DNA from 2 places in the Bradyrhizobium sp. B117 genome. Region 2 is predicted to be linked to the other one. Evidence: predicted binding sites of a transcription regulator. Region 2 holds the regulator's gene; the other holds the start of a gene.
The links. The regulator LexA, encoded in region 2, represses DNA repair genes until DNA is damaged. The targets are predictions, from matches to a motif close to TGTTCNNNNTGTGTTCNG.
Positions count from the first base shown of each region.

Region 1: rmuC (DNA recombination protein RmuC) is a predicted target of LexA. The motif match lies at 3,673-3,690, and genes of this name have one in related genera.

Region 1 is NZ_CP152414.1:553,794-560,934, forward strand. It holds gene AAFG16_RS02620 (hypothetical protein) at 1-314, shown strand, start outside; gene AAFG16_RS02625 (MFS transporter) at 440-1,804, opposite strand; gene AAFG16_RS02630 (GIY-YIG nuclease family protein) at 2,010-2,312, opposite strand; gene rmuC (DNA recombination protein RmuC) at 2,442-3,641, opposite strand; gene def (peptide deformylase) at 3,813-4,340, shown strand; gene fmt (methionyl-tRNA formyltransferase) at 4,535-5,458, shown strand; gene truA (tRNA pseudouridine(38-40) synthase TruA) at 5,458-6,195, shown strand; gene dapE (succinyl-diaminopimelate desuccinylase) at 6,367-7,141, opposite strand, start outside.
Region 2 is NZ_CP152414.1:5,018,213-5,025,353, reverse strand. It holds gene AAFG16_RS24660 (S41 family peptidase) at 1-372, opposite strand, end outside; gene AAFG16_RS24655 (alpha-hydroxy acid oxidase) at 673-1,806, shown strand; gene AAFG16_RS24650 (HAD family phosphatase) at 1,815-2,444, shown strand; gene AAFG16_RS24645 (hypothetical protein) at 2,590-2,784, shown strand; gene glp (gephyrin-like molybdotransferase Glp) at 3,006-4,217, shown strand; gene lexA (transcriptional repressor LexA) at 4,394-5,095, shown strand; gene AAFG16_RS24630 (hypothetical protein) at 5,292-5,504, shown strand; gene AAFG16_RS24625 (hypothetical protein) at 5,699-6,133, shown strand; gene AAFG16_RS24620 (ComEC/Rec2 family competence protein) at 6,142-7,141, opposite strand, start outside.

The DNA of each region.
Region 1 (7,141 bases), 4.5 Mb from region 2:
ACAATGGCGACGTGCTCTCGGGCGAGCTGAACACGATGAAGGTGCGCGACGTCAAGAACGCCGGCAAGCGGATCGCGATGTACCAGATCACCTCCGAGCCGCGCCGCCTGCCGGCGCCGAACGGGCTCTGCAATCTCGAGACCGGACCTGAGACCTTCCAGCTCGTCACCTCCAGCGACGCGCAGGCCGCACAACTGAAATCGTTCGTCGGCAAGGAGATCTCGGTCAAGGTCGACGAGGTCGCCTGCGCCAGCGATCCCGGCCAGATGAGCGAGGCCGTGATCACGAAGTGGAGCCTGATCAGGAAGCAGTAGGGCGGCCGCGCCCCACACCGAGGTGCCGTAGGGTGGGCAAAGGCGCACCGCGCCGTGCCCACCACCTGCTTCTAATTCATGGCGCGATGGTGGGCACGCTTCGCTTTGCGCACCCTACGGCAGCATCACACCCTCACCGGCCCCAGCGCATCGAAATGCCCGCGCTTCTGCAGCCAGGCCAGCAGCATCAGGCTCGGGATCGCCACCAGCACGCAGATCACGAAGAACAGCGCCCAGCCGGTCGTCTCCGCCACGAAGCCGGCACCGGACGACAGATACGTCCGTCCCACCGCCGCGAGCGCGGTGAGCAGCGCGTATTGCGTCGCTGTGTGCAGCGGATTCTGGCACAGCGCCGAGAGATAGGCGACGAAGATCACGGTGCCGATGGCGCTGGTGAAGTTCTCGGCGCAGATGGCGAGCGCCAGCGCCCATTGGTTGGTACCGACCACCGCAAGCCATGAGAAGGACAGGTTCGCCAGCGCCTGCACCACGCCGCCGATCCAGAGCGACGTCGCCAGCGAATACCGCCGCGCCACAAAACCGCCGGCGAAGCCGCCAATCAGCGTCGCGGCGAGGCCGACGCCCTTCACGATCGCCGCATAGTCGTTGCGGGTGAAGCCGAGGTCGATCACGAACGGCGCCGTCATCGTGCCGGAGAACGCGTCGGTGAACTTGAACAGCACGACGAAGGCGAGCGCGGCAAGAGCATCCTTGCGCGACAGGAACTCCGAGAAGGCGCCGATCGCCGCATGCAGCACGCGCGTGAACGCGGTCTCGGCCTGTGTCGCGGCTTCCGCTCGCACCGATTGCTCGGGCTCGGTCGCGACCAGCGCCGTGATCGTTCCGATCAGCACCATCGCCGCCATCACCACATAGCCCCACATCCAGGCCGAGCTGCGCGCAATGCCGGTGTCCTCGAAGCCCGAGACGATGAACAGCGCGCCCGCGGTCGAGACCAGCATGCCGATGCGATAGGCCGCGACGTAAGCCGCCATGCCGGCGGCCTGCTCGCTCTCGGGCAGGCTCTCGACCCGGAACGCGTCGACCACGATGTCCTGGGTCGACGATGTCGTCGCCACCAGCAGCGCGCCGAGCGCGACGTAGAACGGCGAGCGCGCTGGATCGGTCATCGCCAGCAACAGGATCGCGATGATCAGCAGCAATTGCGAGAACACCAGCCAGCCGCGCCGCCGTCCGAACGTGCGGGTGAACAGCGGCACGTGGAGCGCATCCACCAGCGGCGCCCACAGGAATTTCAGCGTGTAGGGCGTGCCGACCAGCGCAAACAGTCCGATGGTCTTGAGATCGACCCCGGCCTCGCGCATCCACACCAGCAGCGTCGAGCCCGACAGCGCCAGCGGCAGCCCCGAGGAGAAGCCGAGGAACAGCACGATCAGCACCCGCGGTTGCAGGTACACGGCCAGGCTCTCGCGCCAGGAGGTCGCGGGAGCGGGGCTAGCGGCGGGGGAGGTCACCTCGGGTGCGGTCATCGGGTGGTGTTAGCAGATTCTAGGGGCCACAAGGGAGCTGTCGTCGCTGCCAGCGGCAAAGGAGGTGTCGTCGCCCTCTCGGTGTCATCGTCCGCGAAGGCGGACGATCTAGTAACCACCGGCTTCTCAGTTCAACCACAACTGCCGCGGCGTACTGGATACCCCGCCTTCGCGGGGTATGACAGCGCGGCGGGGCATGGCAGCTTTATGGCGGCCCGGCGATCTCGTGATACAGGTCATCCCAATTCGGATTGTGTTGCTCGATCAATCGGACCTTCCAGGCCCTGTTCCACTTCTTCAGCCGCTTCTCGCGCTTGATCGCGTTCTCGGGGTCGTCGAACTGCTCGAAGTAGACGAGCCGAGCGACATCATACTTCTCGGTGAAGCTCTCGATCAGCTTGGACTTGTGCTGAGCGACGCGACGGATGAGGTCGTTCGTCATGCCAATATAGAGCGTGCCGCCGATCTTGGAGGCGAGAATGTAAACATAGTAGTGGCGTGCCCCCATGTGACCACCTCAACGGTGTCATCGTCCGCGAAGGCGGACGATCCAGTACTCACCAGCACCTCGGTTCAACAACGACCGTCACAGCGTACTGGATGCCCCGCCTTCGCGGGGCATGACAGTGTCCTAGAATCACTCCCCCGCCTGGAGCTTCCGCGGAAACAGCTCGCCCGCGCCCGTCGCCACCAGCCGCGGGCCTTCCGGCGCGTCGGTCTTGCTGAAATCGAGCTCCTCGATCCGCCCGGCGCGCTTCTCGATCTTGTCGGCGGAGATCAGCACCTGGCGGACGTCCTCGTTCACGTCGGCAAAATGCTTTTGCAGCTTCAGCACGCGATCCCTGAGACGTCCCAGATCGTCGCCGAGCTTGATCACCTCGGTGCGGATCTGGTCGGCGGCATCGCGCATGCGCGCGTCCTTCATGATCTGCTGCATCACCTGGATCGCCAGCATCAGGAGCGAGGGCGACACCAGCACGATGCGGGCGCGATAGGCCTTCTGGATCACGTCGTCGAAACCGTCATGGATTTCCGCATAGACCGATTCCGACGGCACGAACATCAACGCCATCTCCTGGGTCTCGCCGGCGACGAGATATTTTTCCGCGATGTCGCTGACATGCTTCATCACGTCGCCGCGCAGCCGCTGCGTGGCGACGCGCCGCTCCTCGTCGGTGCGAGCGTCGTGCAGCGCCGTCATCGCTTCCAGCGGAAATTTTGCATCGATGCAGAGCGGACGCTGGTCGGGCAGGAACACGACACAGTCGGGCCGCTTGCCGGTCGAGAGCGTGAACTGGAACTCGTAGGAGCCTTTGGGAAGGCCGTCCTGGACGATCGCCTCCATCCGCGCCTGGCCGAAGGCGCCGCGCGACTGCTTGTTGGCGAGGACATCGCGCAAGGTCGTCACCTGCGTGGTGAGGTCGGTGAGGTTCTTGTGCGCGTTGTCGATGATGCCGAGCCGCTCGTGCAGCGCGCGCAGGCTCTCCATGGTGTTGCGGGTCGAATGTTCCATGGACTGGCCGACGCGGTGGGTCACCGAATCCAGCCGCTCGTTGACCGCCCGCGCCATCTCGGCCTGGCGGCCGGCCAGCGCCTGGGTCATGGCATCGACCCGGCCGGAGGCTTCAGCTTGGGCGTGCAGCACCTGGGCGAGGCGCTCCTCGAGCTCGTCGGCCCGGATCGCGTGGGCCATCGCGAGTTCCGCGCCGCGCCGTCCCGAGCGCGCGATCACGACCGCAATCACAACCAGCAGGATGAGGACCAGCGCGCCGAAGCCGATCAGCGCATCGATGGTGCGCACCGGCCAGTCGCCGGCCATGAAAATGATCTCGTTCATGCCAGCCCTTCTATCCGATTCGCGTCCGGTCGCGAACGAAGGGGGAACGTTTTCGGTAAAGAAACCCTTAAGTTTTATGGTTAACGAAACCTGAAGCTTTATCGTGAGCGGAGCGTGAACCGGGTTCCTGGCCGCATTGACCGCATCCGGCGCGCGGCTTAAATCGCCGCCATGGCTCTACGAGAAATCATCATTCTGCCCGACAAGCAGCTGCGCCTGGTCTCCAAGCCGATCGAGAAGGTCACGCCGGAGATCCGCAAGCTTGCCGACGACATGTTCGAGACCATGTACGACGCGCCCGGCATCGGGCTTGCGGCGATCCAGGTCGCGCAGCCGCTGCGGCTGATCACCATGGACCTCGCCAAGCCCAACCCGGACGGCGAGACCAAGCCGGAGCCGCGCGTCTTCATCAATCCGGAGATCATCGCCTCGTCCGAGGAGCTGTCCATTTACGAGGAAGGCTGCCTCTCGATTCCCGAATATTACGAGGAGGTCGAGCGCCCTGCGAAGGTGCGGGTGCGCTTCACCGATCTCGACGGCAAGCTGCACGAAGAGGATGCCGAAGGCCTCTACGCCACCTGCATCCAGCACGAGATCGACCATCTCAACGGCGTGCTGTTCGTCGACTATCTGTCGAAGCTCAAGCGCGACCGCGTCATCAAGAAGTTCGAGAAAGCCGCCAAGCGCGCGGGGGAGTGAGTCATCGGAGCCGCCCCACCCTCGGTGCGCTCCCTCCCCCCTTGCGGGGGAGGGCGGGGGAGAGGGGTAGCCCAGCAAAAGTTCTAACGGGGACGAAGAACCAATCCGCGCTCAAGCCGAGAGAGCGCGTCGTGTGGCACCCCTCTCCCTAGCCCTCCCCCGCAAGGGGGGAGGGAACGCAGCGAGTTCTGTTGATGCCCCTCCGTCTGATCTTCATGGGCACGCCCGATTTCTCCGTGCCGACGCTGCTCGAGCTGGTCGCGCACGGCCACGAGATCCTGGCCGTCTACACCCGCGCGCCGAAACCCGGCGGGCGGCGCGGTCTGCAATTGCAGCCGACTCCAGTTGAAGAAGCGGCGCGAAAGCTCGGCGTGCCCGTGCTGACGCCGAAGACGCTGAAGACTGAGGAGGCGCTCGATGAGTTTCGCGCCTTCGACGCCGATGCCGCCGTCGTCGTCGCCTACGGAATGATCCTGCCGCAGGCGATCCTCGATGCGCCGAAGCTCGGCTGCTACAATCTGCACGCTTCGCTGCTGCCGCGCTGGCGCGGCGCTGCTCCCATCAACCGCGCGATCATGGCAGGCGATGCCGAGAGCGGCGTGATGGTGATGAAGATGGATGTTGGTCTCGACACCGGCGACGTCGCGATGGCCGAGCGGCTTCCGATCACGGACAACATGACCGCGGTCGATCTGCATGATCGTCTCTCCCGTCTTGGCGCCGATCTGATGGTGCGCGCCATGGCTGGGCTCGAACGCGGCGGGCTGCAGCTCAAAAAGCAGAGCGAGGACGGCGTCACCTATGCGGCCAAGATCGACAAGGCCGAGGCGCGGATCGACTGGACGAAGCCGGCGCGCGCGGTGCTCCGCCACGTCCATGGCCTGTCGCCGTTCCCCGGCGCATGGGCGGAGCTTGAGAATGCGCGCGTCAAAATTCTGCGCTGCGAGCTGGCGAAGGGCGCGGGCGATCCGGGTGCGGTGCTCGATGATCATCTCACCATCGCCTGCGGCGACGGCGCCATCCGCATCCTCGAGCTGCAGCGCGAGGGCAAAGGCCGGATGCAGGCGGCGGACTTCCTGCGCGGCGTGCCTGTGAAGCCGCCGATGCGGCTTTCCTGATGCCGCGCTACAAGCTCACCATCGAATATGACGGCGCGCTGTTCTTCGGCTGGCAGATCCAGGAGACGCTGCCGTCTGTGCAGGGCGCGCTGGAAGCGGCCGTGAAGGCGATGACCGGCGCGGATCTGCGCGTGCATGGCGCCGGCCGCACCGATGCCGGCGTGCATGCGCGCGGCCAGGTCGCGCATGTCGATGTCGAGAAGCAGTTTCCGCCGGGCCGGTTTCGTGACGGGCTCAATGCGCATCTGCGCCCGCATCCGATCGCGGTGCTCGAGGCCGAGATCGTCCCTGATACATTCGAGGCGCGCTTCTCGGCGGTGAAGCGCCACTACCGCTATCGCGTCATCAACACCCGCGCCAATCTCGCTCTCGATGTCGGTCACGCCTGGCGCGTGCCGCGCAAGCTCGATGCCGATGCGATGCATGCGGCAGCAAAGCGCCTGCTCGGCAAGCACGATTTCACCACCTTCCGCGACACCGAGTGCCAGGCCAAGTCGCCGGAGAAGACGCTCGACCAACTCGACGTGCTGCGCGACGGCCGCGAGATCACCATCGTGACGTCGGCACGCTCGTTCCTGCACAGCCAGGTCCGCTCGATGGTGGGCTCGCTGGTCTGGGTCGGCGAAGGACGCTGGACCGCGGACGATCTCTCCGCGGCGCTCGCCGCGCGCAACCGCGCCGCCTGCGGCATCGTCGCCCCGCCGGAGGGGCTGTATCTGATGAAGGTGGATTATTAGCGAGGCGGGAGCTCTCGCCTCATTATCGGTGTCATGCCCCGCGAAGGCGGGGCATCCAGTACGCCGCGGCCTCTCGGCTCAATCACTACCGTCTCTGGAATACTGGATCGCCCGCCTTCGCGGGCGATGACAGCGGAGTAGGGGCGACGACGGAGCGGAAGACGGCAGCTCCTACCCAAAATACCTTTGCAAAATCCCGCGATACACCCGCGTCAGCTTCTCCAGATCCGTCACCGGCACGCGCTCGTCGACCTGGTGCATGGTCTGGCCGACCAAGCCGAACTCGATCACCGGGCAGTAGCTCGAGATGAAGCGTGCATCCGAAGTCCCACCGCTCGTCGACAGCTCCGGCTTGCGGCCCGTGACTTCCTCGATCGCGGAGACGGCGAGATCGGTGAACGGGCCGGGTTTGGTGACGAACACGTTGGAGTTCGAGGGCTCCCAGACGATGCGGGCCTTGATGCGGTTGCCGCAGGCTTTTGCGAGGCGCGCCTCGACCAGCTCGCGCAGGGATGCCTGGGTGTGGTTGTCGTTGTAGCGGATGTTGAATTTTGCGCGGGCCTCGCCGGGGATGACGTTGGAAGCCTTGTTGCCGACGTCCACTGAAGTGAATTCGAGATTGGAGGCCTGGAATTGCGCGCTGCCATGGTCGAGCGGCTCGTCGGAGATCGCCACGATCAACCTTGAGATATCCGGCACCGGATTGGAGGCGCGGTGCGGATAGGCGACATGGCCCTGCACGCCGTCGACATAAAGCGTGCCGGATTGCGAGCCGCGTCGGCCGACCTTGATGGTGTCGCCGAGCGTCTCGACATTGGAGGGCTCGCCGAGCACGCAATGATCGAATTTTTCGCCGCGCTCGGCAGCCCATTTGAGCAGCTTGATGGTGCCGTTGATCGAGACGTCTTCCTCGTCGCCCGTGATCAGGAACGAGATCGAGCCCGTC
Region 2 (7,141 bases):
GTCGTCGATCGGCGAGACCACCTTGACGAGGCCCTCCTCCATCGTGACCTCGATGCCGAGGCCGCCGAACTCGCCGGAGGTGGTCTCCTGCATTTCGGTCCAGGCCTTGTCGTTCATGTAGCGTGAATGCGGATCGAGCGATGTCACCATGCCGGTGATCGCGCCTTCGATCAGCTTGGAATTGTCGGGCTTCTCGACATAGCTCGCCTTCACGCGCTCGAAGACCTCGCCGAACAGATTGAGCTGCGAATAGGCATCATCCGCGCCCGCTGCGGCCCGCGCCGCCCATACGCCAGCCTGGGGGCTGGCTACCAGAAGGGTCAGACACGCTCCGGTGAGCGCGCCCAGGGGGAACAGCAGGGATTTCCGCATGGAGGGCCTTCTTAGCTGGCGGTTCTCTGGAGGCTGGAAGCTGCCATGCAAATGGCGATCCAGCCAGCTTCTCACAATACCATTCAGGTTTCTTGATGGCCGGGCTGCCACGCCAGCGGGTACACGGTAAAAATCCCTTCGCCCTGAGCTAAACTTTTGGCAACGTTCCGAAATGGTTTCACGCAAAGCGGAATCGGTTGGCCAGGCCATGCCTCGCAGCTATGCGATCTTAGGATGGTTTTGCAGGTCCGGACGGGCTAAGGCGATGAGACAAGGCTTCAAATTCTCGGGAGGATAACAATGAATGAAGCACCCCGCATCCGGCCGGAACGGAACGTCGAGCTCGGCGCCAGCAACGAGCCGTTCCAGAATCTGCACGAATTCGTCCGGAAGGCGCGTGCCAACCTCAACCAGAATGCCTGGGACTACATCGTCGGCGCCGCCGAGACGGAGACCACGATGCGCCGCAACCGCATGGCGCTGGACGAGATCGCCTTCCGCCCGCGTGTGCTGCGTGACGTCCGCAAGGTGGACGGCTCGGTCGAGCAGTTCGGTCGCAGGATGCGCCTGCCGGTGGTTCTGGCCCCCGTCGGCGCGCTCGAAATCTTCGACCCCGACGGTGCGGCAAGCGTTGCACGCGCGGCCGGCACCTTCGGTGCGGCGCATATGCTGAGCTCGGTGTCGGAGCCCGGCCTCGAGAAGACCGCCGAGGCCGCCCCCGATGCGCTGCGCCTCTACCAGCTCTATGTCCGCGGTGACGACGCCTTCGTCGCCGATGTCGTCGGCCGCGCCGAGAAGAGCGCCTATGCCGCGTTCTGCCTGACCGTCGACACCGCCCATTACAGCCGTCGCGAACGTGACATCGCCAAGCGCTATGTTCGCGAAAGCCGCCTGCGCGCCACCGGCGGCGATTTCCAGAAGGGGCTGGAGTGGCGGACCGTGAAGATGATCAAGGACAGGTTCAAGATACCGCTGATCCTGAAGGGCATCGCCACCGCCGAGGATGCGCTGATCGCGCTCGACCATGGCGTCGAGTGGATCTACGTCTCCAACCATGGCGGGCGCCAGCTCGATCATGGCCGTGGCGCCATGCATGTGCTCCCTGAGATCGTCGATGCCGTGAAGGGCCGCGCCAAGATCATGGTCGACGGCGGCTTCTGCCGCGGCACCGACATCGTCAAGGCGATCGCGGCGGGCGCGGACATGGTCGGCATCGGCCGGCTGCAATGCTGGGCGCTGGCGGCGGCCGGCGAGGCCGGCGTCACGCGCATGCTGGAACTGCTGGAGGACGAGGTGCTGCGCTGCCTCGGCCTGCTGGGCGCCACCTCCTTCGCCGAGGTCAACAAATCCTGCCTGCATCCGGCGACCGCGACCAATGCGCCAAGCGTGTTCAGCGCATTCCCGCTGTTCGACCACGACCCGTACCGATACTGAGGATAAGGATGCAGGTGACCTCGCTCTCTCCCGGCAGCGCCGATGCGCTTTTGTTCGATCTCGGGCGCGTGGTGCTCGACATCGATTTCTCCAAGGCGATCGATTGCTGGGCGGGGCACGCCGGCTGCAAGCCCGAAGCCATCGTCGCGCGCTATGTGCGCGACGAGGCCTACCGGCTGCACGAGGTCGGCAAGATCACCGACGAGGACTATTTCGCCTCGCTGCGCAACTCACTCGGGATCGGCATTTCCGACGCCCAGTTCCTGGAAGGCTGGAACGCGATCTTCGCCGGCGAGATGCCTGACATAGCCGAGTTGCTGCCGCGCGCGGCGAGGCAAATGCCGCTCTACGCCTTCTCCAACACCAACCGGCCGCATGTGGACTATTTCTCGAAGGAATACGCCGATCTGCTCGGCCATTTCCGCGAGGTCTACCTGTCCTCCAGCATCGGCCTGCGCAAACCCGATGCGGAAGCTTTCGACCATGTCGTCGCCGCTATCGGCGTGCCAGCCAACCGGATCGTATTTTTCGACGATCTTGCCGAGAACATCGAGGGAGCCCGCGCCCGCGGCCTGACCGCGGTGCATGTGACCTCGCCAACCGCCGTCGGGAACGCCTTGAAGGCGCTCGGGGTTTAACGTCCGGTGCCCAGGGGGCCTGGAACTAATCTGACGCAAAATGAGGAACCAAATCACTTTGTGCAATTTTGTACAGAGTTCCCGGAACGAATACGGGCTTCCGGACTCATAAGTCCGTTGGGAATTCTACATCGGGCTTATCGTCGTGTTGGGCAAAACCTACCTCACCAAGCAGGCCTCGCTGCTGATGAAATACGCCAGAACCACCTCGGATTCTGAGCTCTCCGCCAAGCTGATCAGCAAGGCCGCCGACCTGAAATCGCAGGCCGATCCGCTGCCCGACAAGGATCAGAGTCCCAAAGCGCCGGACGTCAGTCCGGACGAGCCGCCGGGGAGTTGACCGATGCTGGCCGTGGCTCTCGTCCTTCTCATCCTCGCCATGGCCATCCTCGTACCGGTCTGTCTGGCCTTCTGGATCATGCCGCGGCGGATTTGACGTCTGTCCTTCACTGCAGAGCGGATGAATCCTCCTGCGTGAGCGCCTTTTTGCCTCAGCGCCTGCACTCGGCTAGAACTCTCGCCGCCGATTTGCCCGAACGGACGCAGCTGGAGTTCTCACCCGTGGCCCTGATGCCGGTTTCTGACGCGCTTGCCGCGGTGCTTGCCGGCGCAGAGCCGCTGCCTGAAGAAACGGTCGCGCTCGACCAAGCCTTCCACCGCGTGCTCGCCCGCGACGTCGCGGCGCGGCGCACGCAGCCGCCGCAGGCGATGTCGGCGATGGATGGCTATGCGGTGCGTGCGGCCGATGCCGCGACAATCGATTCCCAGCTCACCGTGATCGGCGAGGTCGCGGCGGGCCGGCCGTTTGCGGGATCGGTCGGCGCCGGCGAAGCCGTGCGGATCTTCACCGGCGGCGTCGTTCCCGACGGGGCCGACGCAGTCGTGATCCAGGAGGACACAGTTGCGGATGGGAGGCGCATCACGATCAAGGAAACGGCCGTGACGGGGCGACACATCCGCCCGGCCGGCGTCGATTTCCGCGCGGGCGACGTGCTGCTGCGCAAGGGTATCCGGCTGACCGAGCGCGACCTCGCGCTCGCCGCCGGCATGAATCACCCGCTTCTGCCCGTCCGCCGCCGCCCGAAAGTCGCGATTCTCGCCACCGGCGACGAGCTGGTGATGCCGGGCACCACGCCTGGCCCCGGCCAGATCGTCTATTCCAACGGCTACGCCCTGCACGCGCTCGCCCGCAGTGAGGGCGCCGATACCGTCGATCTCGGTGTTGCCGCCGATACCCTGGACGCCACCACCGCGGGCATCCGCCGCGCCCGCGAGAGCGGCGCCGACATCCTGATCACCACCGGCGGCGCCTCGGTCGGCGACCACGATCTGGTCCAGCAGGCGCTGAAGGCCGAGGGCATCGCGATGACGTTCTGGAAGATCGCAATGCGGCCCGGCAAGCCGATGATGCATGGACACCTGGCGGCGATGCGCGTGATCGGCCTGCCCGGCAATCCCGTGTCATCCTATGTGTGTGCCTTCCTGTTCATGGTGCCGCTGATTCGCGCGCTGTCGGGCCGTTCCGCGATTCACCATCGCCGCGAGCGCGCGGTGCTCGGCCGCGATGTCGGCGCCAACGACCAGCGCGAGGATTATCTGCGCGCGCGCCTGGAAACGCGCGACGACGGCACGCTGATCGCCCTTCCCGTCAATCACCAGGATTCCTCGCTGCTTGCGAATCTCGCTGCGGCACAGGCACTTCTCGTGCGCGCGCCGTTCGCGCCGAAGGCCGAAGCCGGCACACCTTGCGAGGTGCTGCGCCTGCCGGTCTGAACGCGCAGGCCACACGCGTGGCGCGAACTTTGTCGCGTTCACGGTAAATTAAGCAGTTGCGGAACATGTATCGAACATATAGTGTCCGTTCATGATTTGTTTCGAGCATGCAGCGGCTTATCGCTGAATTCATCGTCTCGGAATCGAACGACATCAACCGGGGGATTTTGGTCGAGATGTTAACGCGCAAACAGTACGAGCTCCTGCGGTTCATCAGCGAGCGACTGAAGGAAAGCGGCGTGCCGCCATCCTTCGACGAGATGAAGGACGCGCTCGACCTGCGCTCGAAATCAGGCATCCATCGCCTGATCACCGCGCTCGAGGAGCGCGGCTTCATCCGCCGCCTGCCCAACCGCGCCCGCGCCATCGAGGTGATCAAGCTGCCTGAGCTGCAGGCCGCCGCCGGCAATCGTCGCGGCTTCACGCCGAGCGTCATCGAGGGCAACCTCGGCAAGGTCCGCACGACCTCCAGCCCGCCCGCGGACGAGGGCGAGCGTCCCGTCGCGGTGCCCGTGATGGGCCGTATCGCGGCCGGCACGCCGATCGAGGCGTTGCAGACCCGCAGCCACACCATTAGCGTCCCGCCCGACATGCTCGGCTCTGGCGAGCACTACGCGCTCGAAGTGCGCGGCGATTCCATGGTGGAAGCCGGCATACTCGACGGCGACATGGCGCTGATCCAGCGCAACGAGAGCGCCGACACCGGCGACATCGTGGTGGCGCTGATCGACGACGAGGAAGCGACCTTGAAGCGCTTCCGCCGCCGCGGCGCCTCGATCGCGCTCGAGCCCGCCAATGCGGCCTATGAGGTACGCATCCTGCCGCCGAACCGGGTCAAGATTCAGGGCAAGCTGATCGGGCTTTATCGGAAGTACTGATACCGGAAGTACTGAGCGCGCTGTCCGCGCGCTTCGATCGGCATCGCCGACCAGAGATCGGAGCGGATGATTGTCCGCTCGCGCTGGATAGTCTTTCTGGTTTCGCGCAGATTATCCGGCCCCTCCCCCGGCGCTACATCCTCGCCACACCGCACGAAGCAGCACGGCTTCGGCTGCGAAGGTTCGAGGAGACCTCATGCGCAAGATCATCCTGAGCACAGTAGCCGCGGTGCTGGTCGCAGCATCAGCGTCGCAAGCCGTTGCCGCACCATCGCACCGCCATGTCCGCAAGGACGTGGCCAAGGAGACTGCAATGAGCGAGCAAGTCCGAAACGCGCGCAATGCGCTGACGCAAACGTCACAAGCGGTCTGGCCAAATTCCGGCTGGTCGGCTCCGGCTGGCCGCTGATACCCCCACCGAATGCACGAAAGCAGACTTTGTTCCCAGCGGATTCGGGAAAGATAATGTGATCGCACGCTGCGGCAGCGAGCCGCAGATTTGCCTACAACCGCGCAGACGCTATTATGCTTCCACTCTGATAGAGGCCTGCGCCTCGTAAGACAGAGGCACGGGTTGCTATCTCCGCATGAGGAGCACCCACGATGTGTGACTACAGCCTGCATGCCGTCGCATCGCGCCCTGCCGAGGTCGGCGAGACGATCGTGACGACAACGTTCCGCGGCACCTCGACGCGCGGCTTTGCCTCCGCGGCCGATCCGACCGTCGCGGTCTGCCTGCTGCCGGGAACGGAGCTCGCCTTCGCCGACAACGTCCGCTACGACAATCGCTGGATCTGGACGCGCACCGTCAATTCGCGCGTCGGCAAGTTCGGCAAGATCGATCCGCACATTCCCGATCGCCATCATGACGCGATCGAATTCCCCGACGGCAAATACGTGCTGGTGACACAGCTCGTCGAAGGCCAGCAGGCAACCGTGCTGCAACTGCCCGTGACCCAGCCGCTGAGCGAGCGCGAGCACAAGCCGCAGGTCGGTGTCGACAGCCGGCCGACAACGCCGCGTCTGCCGATCGGTTGAAATAGATCCTAGTCCTCCGCCGCAAGGTCGGCCTCCGACGGTGTTGCGTCCCGGACGCGCGGAGTTCCAGACGGTGGCAAGAGGGTCAGTTCGGAAACGCCCTCGCCGGCAGCAGCCGGCGACCAGGGGCGATTTGCGCCCCTCGCTTTCACCGCCAGCACCGCAAATCCCTCACCAGCTTGTGTCAGCGCCAGCGCGCCCTGCCTCGTCAGACGCTGCCGGTCGACCACCATCGCCGCGCAATCCGGCGGCGCGGGCCTTGCCGTCACCACCAATGCAGCGCGACTGCAATCATCCGCCAGCGCGTCGATCCGCAGGGACAGCGCCACCAGCCGCCCGTCGGCGAGCGGCGTGACGCAGCCGGCCTCGTCGCATGACACGCCGTCAGCCAGCGCGGCACTGCCGGCGTCACGCACATCGGCGTCGGCAGCCAACCATTCCTTGAGCAGAAAACCGTCCTTGCTGGCCCTGATCAGGTGCAGGTGCCCGTCCCGCCCCCGCACCGCGACGCTCTGGCCGTCCCCGGCAATTAAAATGTCCGGTTGGCGTGCCGACAGGCCCCAGAGGATCGCCGCCAGCAGCACCACGGCGCCGGACCAGCGCAGCGGCGTGCGCAACAGACCCATCACGATGACCCCGAGGCTCGCCGCAATCAGCGGGCCTATGCCGAAGGCGGGGATGCTGCCGACAGCGCCCGGCAGTCCCGCTACCCAGCGCGAGACCGCAATCATCCAGTCGATGCCGATCCCCATCAGCCACCAGAACACGGCGTCGAGCCCGAACGGTGCCGCAAGCAGGCCCAACAGCCCGGCCGGCATGACCAGCGCCGAGACCACCGGCATCGCGCCAAGATTGGCGAGCACGCCGAACGGCGTGACGCGGTGGAAGTGGAAGGCGGCGTAGGGCGTGGTCGCAAGCCCCGCGATCAGCGAGGCCAGGAACAGCATCGCGATCTCGCGCCCGCCCCACAGCGCGATGCGCGCGGTCGTGGAATGATCGGGCGAGGCA